DNA from 2 places in the Methylorubrum populi genome. Region 2 is predicted to be linked to the other one. Evidence: riboswitches for the same ligand, from Rfam matches in the RefSeq annotation. Region 2 holds a riboswitch; the other holds the start of a gene.
The links. Region 2 has a riboswitch for glycine ahead of MPPM_RS06755 (L,D-transpeptidase). Riboswitches for the same ligand answer to the same signal wherever they lie in the genome.
Positions count from the first base shown of each region.

Region 1 (3,849 bases), 530 kb from region 2:
CGGTGGCGCGCAGCTTCTCCAGGGAGCGCCGCTCGGTGAGCGAGGCGCCGAAGTCGATGTACTCCGCCTGCCGGATGTCGGGGGGCAGGGTCTCGTCGATCAGCGCGTGCAGCGACTTGGTGCCGACCGTCTCCAGCATCTGGTCGATCTCGGAGAGCTTCGGCCCGATATGGCGCCGGGCGGCGAAATCGAAGGGATCGTGGCGATCGTATTTCATCGGATGCCTCTCGGGCGAAAGCTTCGGCTTTCCCTCTCCCCTTCGCGGGAGCGGGTGCTCGCGGAGCGGGCGGATGAGGGGCCGGCTCGGGTCCCTCCGGACATGGCGCTCCCCTCTCCCGACCCTCGCTGACGCGAGGGCCACCCTCCCACCCCCCAATCCGGGCCTGCCCGACTTGGGCAGATGCTTTCCGGATTTCGGGCAAGCCGGAGATCCGTCGGGGGAAGGGATTGGCGGACGCGCTACTTCGCGAACGCGGCGTAGGCCGCCTCGTCCATCAGCGCGTCCATGGCGGAGGCGTCGTCGAGCTTGAGCCGGTAGAGCCAGCCCGCGCCCTGCGGGTCGGCCCCGACCGAGGCCGGATCGGACAAAGCCGCCTCATTGACCTCGGTCACCTCGCCGGAGAGCGGCGCGTAGACGTCGGAGGCCGCCTTGACGGACTCGACCACCGCCGCCGCCTCGCCCTTGGTGAGCCGGGCGCCGACCTTCGGCAGCTCGACGAAGACGAGGTCGCCGAGCTGTTCGGCGGCATGCGCCGTGATGCCGACCGTGGCGACGTCGCCGTCGAGGCGCAGCCATTCGTGCTCGTCGGTGAAACGCAGCATGGTTCGAACTCCTGGTCTGAAGACAATCAGCCGCGCTTGAAGCCGGCCGGGACGAAGGGGAGCGGGGAGACGACGAGGGGCAGACGCTGTCCGCGCACTTCCGCGAAGATGCGGGTGCCGGGGGCGGCAAGCGCCGCCGGCAGGGTGCCCATGGCGACGGGCGCGCCGAGGGTCGGGCCGAAGCCGCCGGAGGTGACGCGGCCGATCGGCTCGCCGCCGGCCTCCGCGGCAAAGAGCGGGGCTTCCGCCCGCACCGGCGCGCGGCCCTCGGGGCGCAGGCCGACGCGGCGGTGGGCCGGGCCCGCCTCCATCTCGGCAAGGATGCGGTCCGCGCCGGGAAATCCGCCCTCGCGGACGCCGCCCCGGCGGCGGACGAGTGAGATTGCCCAGGCGAGGCTCGCCTCGACCGGGCTGGTGCCGGCGTCGATGTCGGCGCCGTGCAGGGGAAGGCCGGCTTCGAGGCGCAGGGAATCGCGGGCGCCGAGGCCTACGGGCATCACCTCGGGCGCGGCGAGCAACGCCTCGGCCACCGCCTCGGCGCGCTCGGCCGGCACGGCGATCTCGAACCCGTCCTCGCCGGTATAACCGGAGCGGCTGACGAGGCAGGGCGTACCGAGGATATCGACCGCGCGCACATCCATGAAGCGCATCGCCGCGGTTTCCGGGGCGAGGCGGGCGAGCACCTCGGCGGCCTTCGGCCCCTGCAGCGCGATCAGCGCGTCCGGCACGAGCGCCACGTCGATGCTCTCGGGGCAATTCGCCCGGATGCGCGCGAGGTCGGCGGCCTTGTTGGCGGCGTTGACGACCACGTGGAGCCGGTCGGGCAGGCGCGCCACCATCAAGTCGTCGAGGATGCCGCCGGCCTCGTCCGTGAGAAAGCCGTAGCGCTGGCGCCCGATTCCGAGGCCGAGGATGTCGATTGGGATCAGCGCTTCGAGAGCATGGGCCGCATCGGCGACATCACCGGAGCGGGGCGTCACGGCGATCTGGCCCATATGCGACACGTCGAAGAAGCCGGCCGCCGCCCGCGTGTGCAGGTGCTCCTTCAAGAGCCCTGCCGGGTATTGCAGCGGCATCGCGTAGCCCGCGAACGGCACCATCTTGGCGCCGAGGCGCAGGTGGAGCGCGTGCAGCGGCGTCTGGGCCAGCAGATCAGCAGGGCTGGGGGCGGCAGGGCTCACGGCCCCGGAAGCTTGCGGACTCATCGGGCACTCCACGACAGACGGATCTTGCCCGCCGGCCGGCTGGCAAGTTGCCCCCATCTGTCGCGCTTACCTGAGAGCTTCCCTCACCCGTGGCCGAGCGAGGTTTCTCCTTCGGTGGACGCCGGACGGCGCCTCTCTCCAGATTGTCCAACGATACGGTGATTGTGCCTGAGAGTTTCCGGGGGTGGTTGCTCCGTCGGCGCCATAACCTCTCTTCCGAGCGGCCTGGGCTCTCCCGTATCGTCTGTATCGGACGGCCTGACGCTCGCACGGTGCGAACCGCGCCGCAAGCCGCCCGCGTGACGATCACCACCGCATGTTGCGGAAGCGGCAGTAGCCGCGGAAGGACTGGTAGCCCGCCGGGCAGCGGCGGACGCAGGCCCCGGCCGCATATTTCAGCGGTGGCCGGCAGGCATTGCGGAAGCGCTGCTCGCCGAACAGGTAGGATTGGGCCGGACCGGCGGAGGCCGGTACCGTGATCGCGAAGGCACCGGCCAGGAGCAGGACAGCCAGGATGAGGCAACGCAGCATGGCGGCGTGTTCCGAGAGAGGTGGAGCAACGCGCCGCCCCGCGCCGGGTTCACGCCGGCCGGCGGCTTGACATCCCCCGGGACCCGTCGCCTTCAGGCGCCATGTCGCCGAACCACTCGCACAGCCTCGACGCCTTCGCCGCGGAAAAGCTCGCCGGCCTGGAGGCCGCCGCCCTGCGCCGCCGGCTGGTCGTGACCGCCCGCGGCGCCGAGGCGGCGGCCGAGCGGAGCGGCCGCCGCCTCGTCTCGTTCTCCTGCAACGACTATCTCGGCCTTGCCCACGATCCGCGGGTGATCGCGGCCGCCTCCGATGCCCTCGCGCGTTACGGCGCGGGCGCGGGCGCCTCCCGGCTGGTGACCGGCAACGCCCCTCCCCTGGCGGCGCTGGAGGCGCGGCTCGCCCGGCACAAGGGCAAGGAGGCGGCCCTGGTCTTCGGCTCCGGCTACCTCGCCAATCTCGGCATCGCCCCGGCCCTGGTCGGCGCGGGAGACCTGATCCTGATCGACGACCTCGGCCATTCCTGCCTGTTCGCGGGAGCGAAGATGTCGGGCGCACAGGTCGTACGCTTCGCCCACAACGACGGCGCGCAGCTGCGCGCCCTGCTCGCCGAGCATCGCGGCGCGGCGCGGCGGGCGCTGATCCTCACCGAGCGGGTGTTCAGCATGGACGGCGACCGGGCGCCGCTCGCCGAGATCCTGGCGCTCGCCGGCGAGTACGATGCCTGGACGCTGGTGGACGACGCCCACGGTCTGGGCGTGGTCGAGCCCGGCTCGCGGGCGCCACTCGAGATGGGGACGCTGTCGAAGACGCTCGGCTCCTACGGCGGCTATCTCTGCGCCTCGCGGCCGGTGATCGACCTGCTGACGAGCCGGGCCCGCAGCTTCGTCTACACCACCGGCCTGCCGCCGGCCTCCGCCGCCGCCGCGCTCGCCGCCCTGGAGATCGTCGAGGCCGAGCCGGAGCGCGCCGCCCGCCCCCTGGCCCTCGCCCGCCGCTTCACCGCGCGGCTCGGGTTGCCGGAGGCGGAGAGCCCGATCGTGCCCGTCCTCGTCGGCGAAGCCGAGGCGGCACTCGCCCTCTCGGCGGCTCTGGAGGCGCGCGGTTTCCTGGTCGTCGCGATCCGGCCGCCGACGGTAGCGGCGGGCACGGCACGCCTGCGGGTCGCCTTCTCGGCCGCCCATGACGAGGGGCAGGTCGATGCCCTCGCCGAGGCCGTGGCCTCACTGGCCCCCGATCGCGTCCGCGCCGGCTGAGCGCCCTCAGGCGACCGGATCGAGCCGCCGGATCGAGG
Region 1 is NZ_AP014809.1:931,188-935,036, forward strand. It holds gene gcvP (aminomethyl-transferring glycine dehydrogenase) at 1-217, opposite strand, end outside; gene gcvH (glycine cleavage system protein GcvH) at 460-822, opposite strand; gene gcvT (glycine cleavage system aminomethyltransferase GcvT) at 849-2,027, opposite strand; glycine riboswitch at 2,174-2,275, opposite strand; gene MPPM_RS04300 (hypothetical protein) at 2,334-2,558, opposite strand; gene MPPM_RS04305 (aminotransferase class I/II-fold pyridoxal phosphate-dependent enzyme) at 2,660-3,811, shown strand; gene MPPM_RS04310 (C40 family peptidase) at 3,818-3,849, opposite strand, start outside.
Region 1: linked by a shared signal. The riboswitch ahead of gcvT (glycine cleavage system aminomethyltransferase GcvT) and the one ahead of MPPM_RS06755 (L,D-transpeptidase) in region 2 are both predicted to bind glycine.

Region 2 (3,849 bases):
AGGGCCACATAGGTGGCCGCACCGGCTCCCGCCGCCGAGGCGTAGATCTCCCGGCTGAGGATCACCGGACTGTCGCCCCCGAGGAGATCGCGGATGACGCCCCCGAAGGTCGCGGTCACCACGCCCATCACGACGGCCACGGCTCCGCTCGCTCCGGCCTGGATCGCCGTCTCGGCGCCGGCCACCGCGAAGAGCGCGAGGCCGAGGGCATCGAGCCGGATCAGGGCGCGATAGCGCGATTGCGGGATGTGCGCGACGAAGAACACGGCGCAGGAGACGACGAGGCACGCGAGGAGGTAGGCGGGCCGCTGCGTCCAGAAGACGGGCGATCCGAGCAGCAGGTCGCGCAGCGTCCCGCCCCCGATCCCCGTCGCGGTGCCCAGCACGGCGAAGCCGACGAAGTCCATCGCCTTTCGGGAGGCCACGAGGGCTCCGGTGATCGTGAAGACGATCACCCCGAGCCAGTCCAGGGTCGCGGTCGCAGTCTCGAACATCGTTCTCAGTCCAGCCGGGGATCCGGTTCGTCAGGGATTGCGGGGCTACCGGAAGAGCAGCACTTGGTTGTCGGCGCGGGAGGGGCCGTCCCACTCGCGCTGGACCATCACCTCCGGCGGCGAGGACTTCACGACGACCGTCGTGCCGAGGGGAACCCGGCCGTACAGGTCGTGGATGTCCTCGTTGAGGAGACGGATGCAGCCCGAGGAATCGGTGCCGCCGACGGTCCAGGGCTCGTTGGTGCCGTGGATGCGGTAGAGCGTGTCCCGCTCGCCCTGGTAGAGGTAGAGGGCACGGCAGCCGAGCGGATTGTGGATGCCGGGCTCGACGTAGCGCGGGATGTCGGGCCGCCGCTTCAGCATGGCCGGCGTCGGGCGCCAGCCCGGCCATTTCGCCTTGCGTCTGACCACCGCGACGCCCGACCACGTGAAGCCGGCCCGGCCCACCCCGATGCCGTAGCGCAGGGCCGTCCGGTCCTCGCGGACGAGGAAGAGGAAGCGCTGGTGCGTGTCGACGACCAGTGTCCCGGCGCGCTCGGGGCCGTCGTAATCCACGATCTGCCGGCGGAACGCCGCCGGAACGAGGGTCAGGTCGACCATCGGTACGTTGAAGGGCTCGTCCGGGATCTCGCCGATGAACCACGCGTCGCGGTTCGTGGCGGGATCGACGGGCTCCGGAGCCTTCGGGACCGGTTCGGCCTCCCAGAAGAAGGCGTGCGCGCGGGCCGGCGCGAGGATGGCGGCGGCGAGGAGGAGGGAGCGGCGGGTGGCCAGCATCGTCGTGGCTCCAGTCGGTGGTTCGATGGTCCGAGCATCGCCGAGCCTGCCCGGCCGCGCGGGGGCGGTGTCCGGGCACGCGTCGGCATCCGGGCTCGAAGGACGAGCTTGCCGGCCGATCGGATCGCGAAGGGAAGAGGACCGTGGGCAGCCCCGCGTGGGGTGGCCTATGGAGCCGTCTAGGGGTCGGTCATCGCGCAGGCCTCCGGGGTCGCTCCGCACGCGCCTCGCGTGCGGGCCCCCTCTGTCATCGGCCTGAGAGTTTCGCCCGGCCCCGAGCGGGGTCGCGACTTACACCATCGGCGGGAGCGTCCGCTCCGCTTTCCAGAGTGTTGAACGACGGGCGGTCCGGGGGCCTGAGAGTTTCCGGGGCGGTTGCTCCTTCGGCGGCCGGTTCACACCGGCTCTCTCCCGCTCGTCGCTGACTTGGCCGTTCTATCGCGGGAATCCGGGATTGACCAGGAAATTAGGTAGCTTGCGATCTATTTGGTGCGATACGACACATCATCGGTGGCCGATCGATGTGTCGGGCAGCAGGCGGAGGTGGCCAGGAGGTCACCGCGAGGGCCCGCCTGCGCCCGGCGCGCCGTTCGGCGCCCTTCGGAACCTTCGGCCCGGGTCGCGGGCTATCCGAAAGGGGCACGGGCGTGCGGCCTTGCATCCGCCGGAAGGGCCGCGGTCGCGAGGCGGCGAAGCGTGGAGCAACGCCGTTTTGGGCAATCGCGACATCATCGTCATCGGCGGCTCGTCCGGTGCCACCGTTCCGCTGAAGACGATCCTCGGAGCCCTGCCGCAGGACCTGCCGGCGGCGGTCTTCATCGTGCTGCATATTCCCGCGCGCAGCCTCGGCCTGCTCGCGACCGTCACCGCGGCCGTCTCCCACCTTCCGGTTCACCCCGCCGCCGACGGCATGGCGATCCGCACCGGCAACATCTACCTCGGCGTTCCCGATCATCACCTCATCCTCGACGAGGACCGGATCAGGCTCGGGCGCGGCCCGCGCGAGAACATGGCCCGGCCCTCGATCGATCCGCTGTTCCGCTCGGCGGCCGCGGTTTACGGCCCGCGGGTGATCGGGGTGCTTCTGAGCGGACTGCTCAACGACGGCGCGTCCGGTCTCGAAGCGATCAAGCGCTGCGGCGGCCTCACGCTCGTGCAGGATCCCGCCGAGGCGATCGCCGACGAGATGCCGCGCAGCGCCCTCTCGGTCATGGAGGTCGATCTCACCCTGTCCGCGGCCCGCATCGGCGACGTCCTCTCGGACCTCGTGCGCGACGCCCCCGGCCCGCGCCTGCCGGTTCCGGCCGAGATCCGGCTCGAGGTCGACATCGCCGCCGGGGAACGGATCGACAGCGACGTCCTGCGCCGTGTCGCCGACCCCTCGGCGATGTCCTGCCCGCATTGCGGCGGCGTCCTCTCGGAGATGCGGGAGGGCAAGCCGCTGCGCTTCCGCTGCCAGGTCGGCCACGCCTACACCGCCGAGGCGGTGGCCAAGATGCAGGAGGGCTCCATCGACGAGGCCCTGCGCGTCGCCCTGCGTATCATCGAGGAGCGGGCCGAACTGGTCCGGCGCATGGCCAGCGACGGACGCCGGGCCGGGCGTCCGGCCGTCAGCGAGATGTACGAGGAGCGCGCAGCCGAATACCGCCAATACGCCGACGTGATCCGCCGGGCCGTGCTCCAGACCCTGCCGTCACCGGAACCGGCAGACGGCGAGGGCGAGCAAGAGCCGTAGCATGGGCGCCCTCCCGCATCGGCCCCGCACCCGCCCGCGTCGGGACGCGGCCCCACCAGGGCACACGCCAAGACAGACGCCAAGACAGACGCCAAGACACGCGCCACGACAGACGCCGAGATCCCCGCAAAGCTCCCCGCGAAGGGAGGCGGCATCCGGCTCGACGAACGGCCCCTGCGCGTCATTTGAGACTGGTCAGCGCACGCTGCGTCGTCCTACAGGCTTGGCCGGAATGCGCCTGCGGGTGAGCAGCGGCAACTTGAGCGGCGGCTGGAGGCGGTGATGGCGAGTTCCTCCGAAAACGGCGCCCCTCAAGGCGGCAAGCCGATCGTCGTCACCCTGTGCGCGTCGGCCGCGAACACCCGATCCCTCGTCCATCTCCTGCAGGAGCTGACGGCCCGGCCCGACACGGCCATCATCGTCGTGCTCCAGCACCGGGAATCGCTCGATGCGGCCGAATTCGGCCACGCGCTCAAGGCGGCCGGGCACGAACTGACCGCCATCGGGCAGAACATGCCGCTCGCTCCGGGCCGGGTCTACCTGCCCGACCCGAACGTCATCGTCGGCATCGAGGGCGACCACTTCCAGCTTCGTCCCGCCGAGCAGCGCTTCGGCGAGCGCGGCACGATCGACAGCTTCCTCGTCTCGCTCCTCGGCGAGATGGACGGGCGCACCATCTCGATCGTCCTGGCCGGGACCGGCTCGGACGGAACCCTCGGCTTCAAGGCCGTCAAGGAGATGGGCGGCATCGCGCTCGCGGAGGAGACCGAGGAGTCGAAATCCGGCGAGCTCGCCGCGAGCAACATCCCCGCCGCGCTGGCGGATGCCGTCCTGCCCATCGAC
Region 2 is NZ_AP014809.1:1,464,496-1,468,344, forward strand. It holds gene MPPM_RS06750 (trimeric intracellular cation channel family protein) at 1-494, opposite strand, end outside; gene MPPM_RS06755 (L,D-transpeptidase) at 540-1,271, opposite strand; glycine riboswitch at 1,606-1,695, opposite strand; gene MPPM_RS06760 (chemotaxis protein CheB) at 1,984-3,006, shown strand; gene MPPM_RS06765 (CheR family methyltransferase) at 3,289-3,849, shown strand, end outside.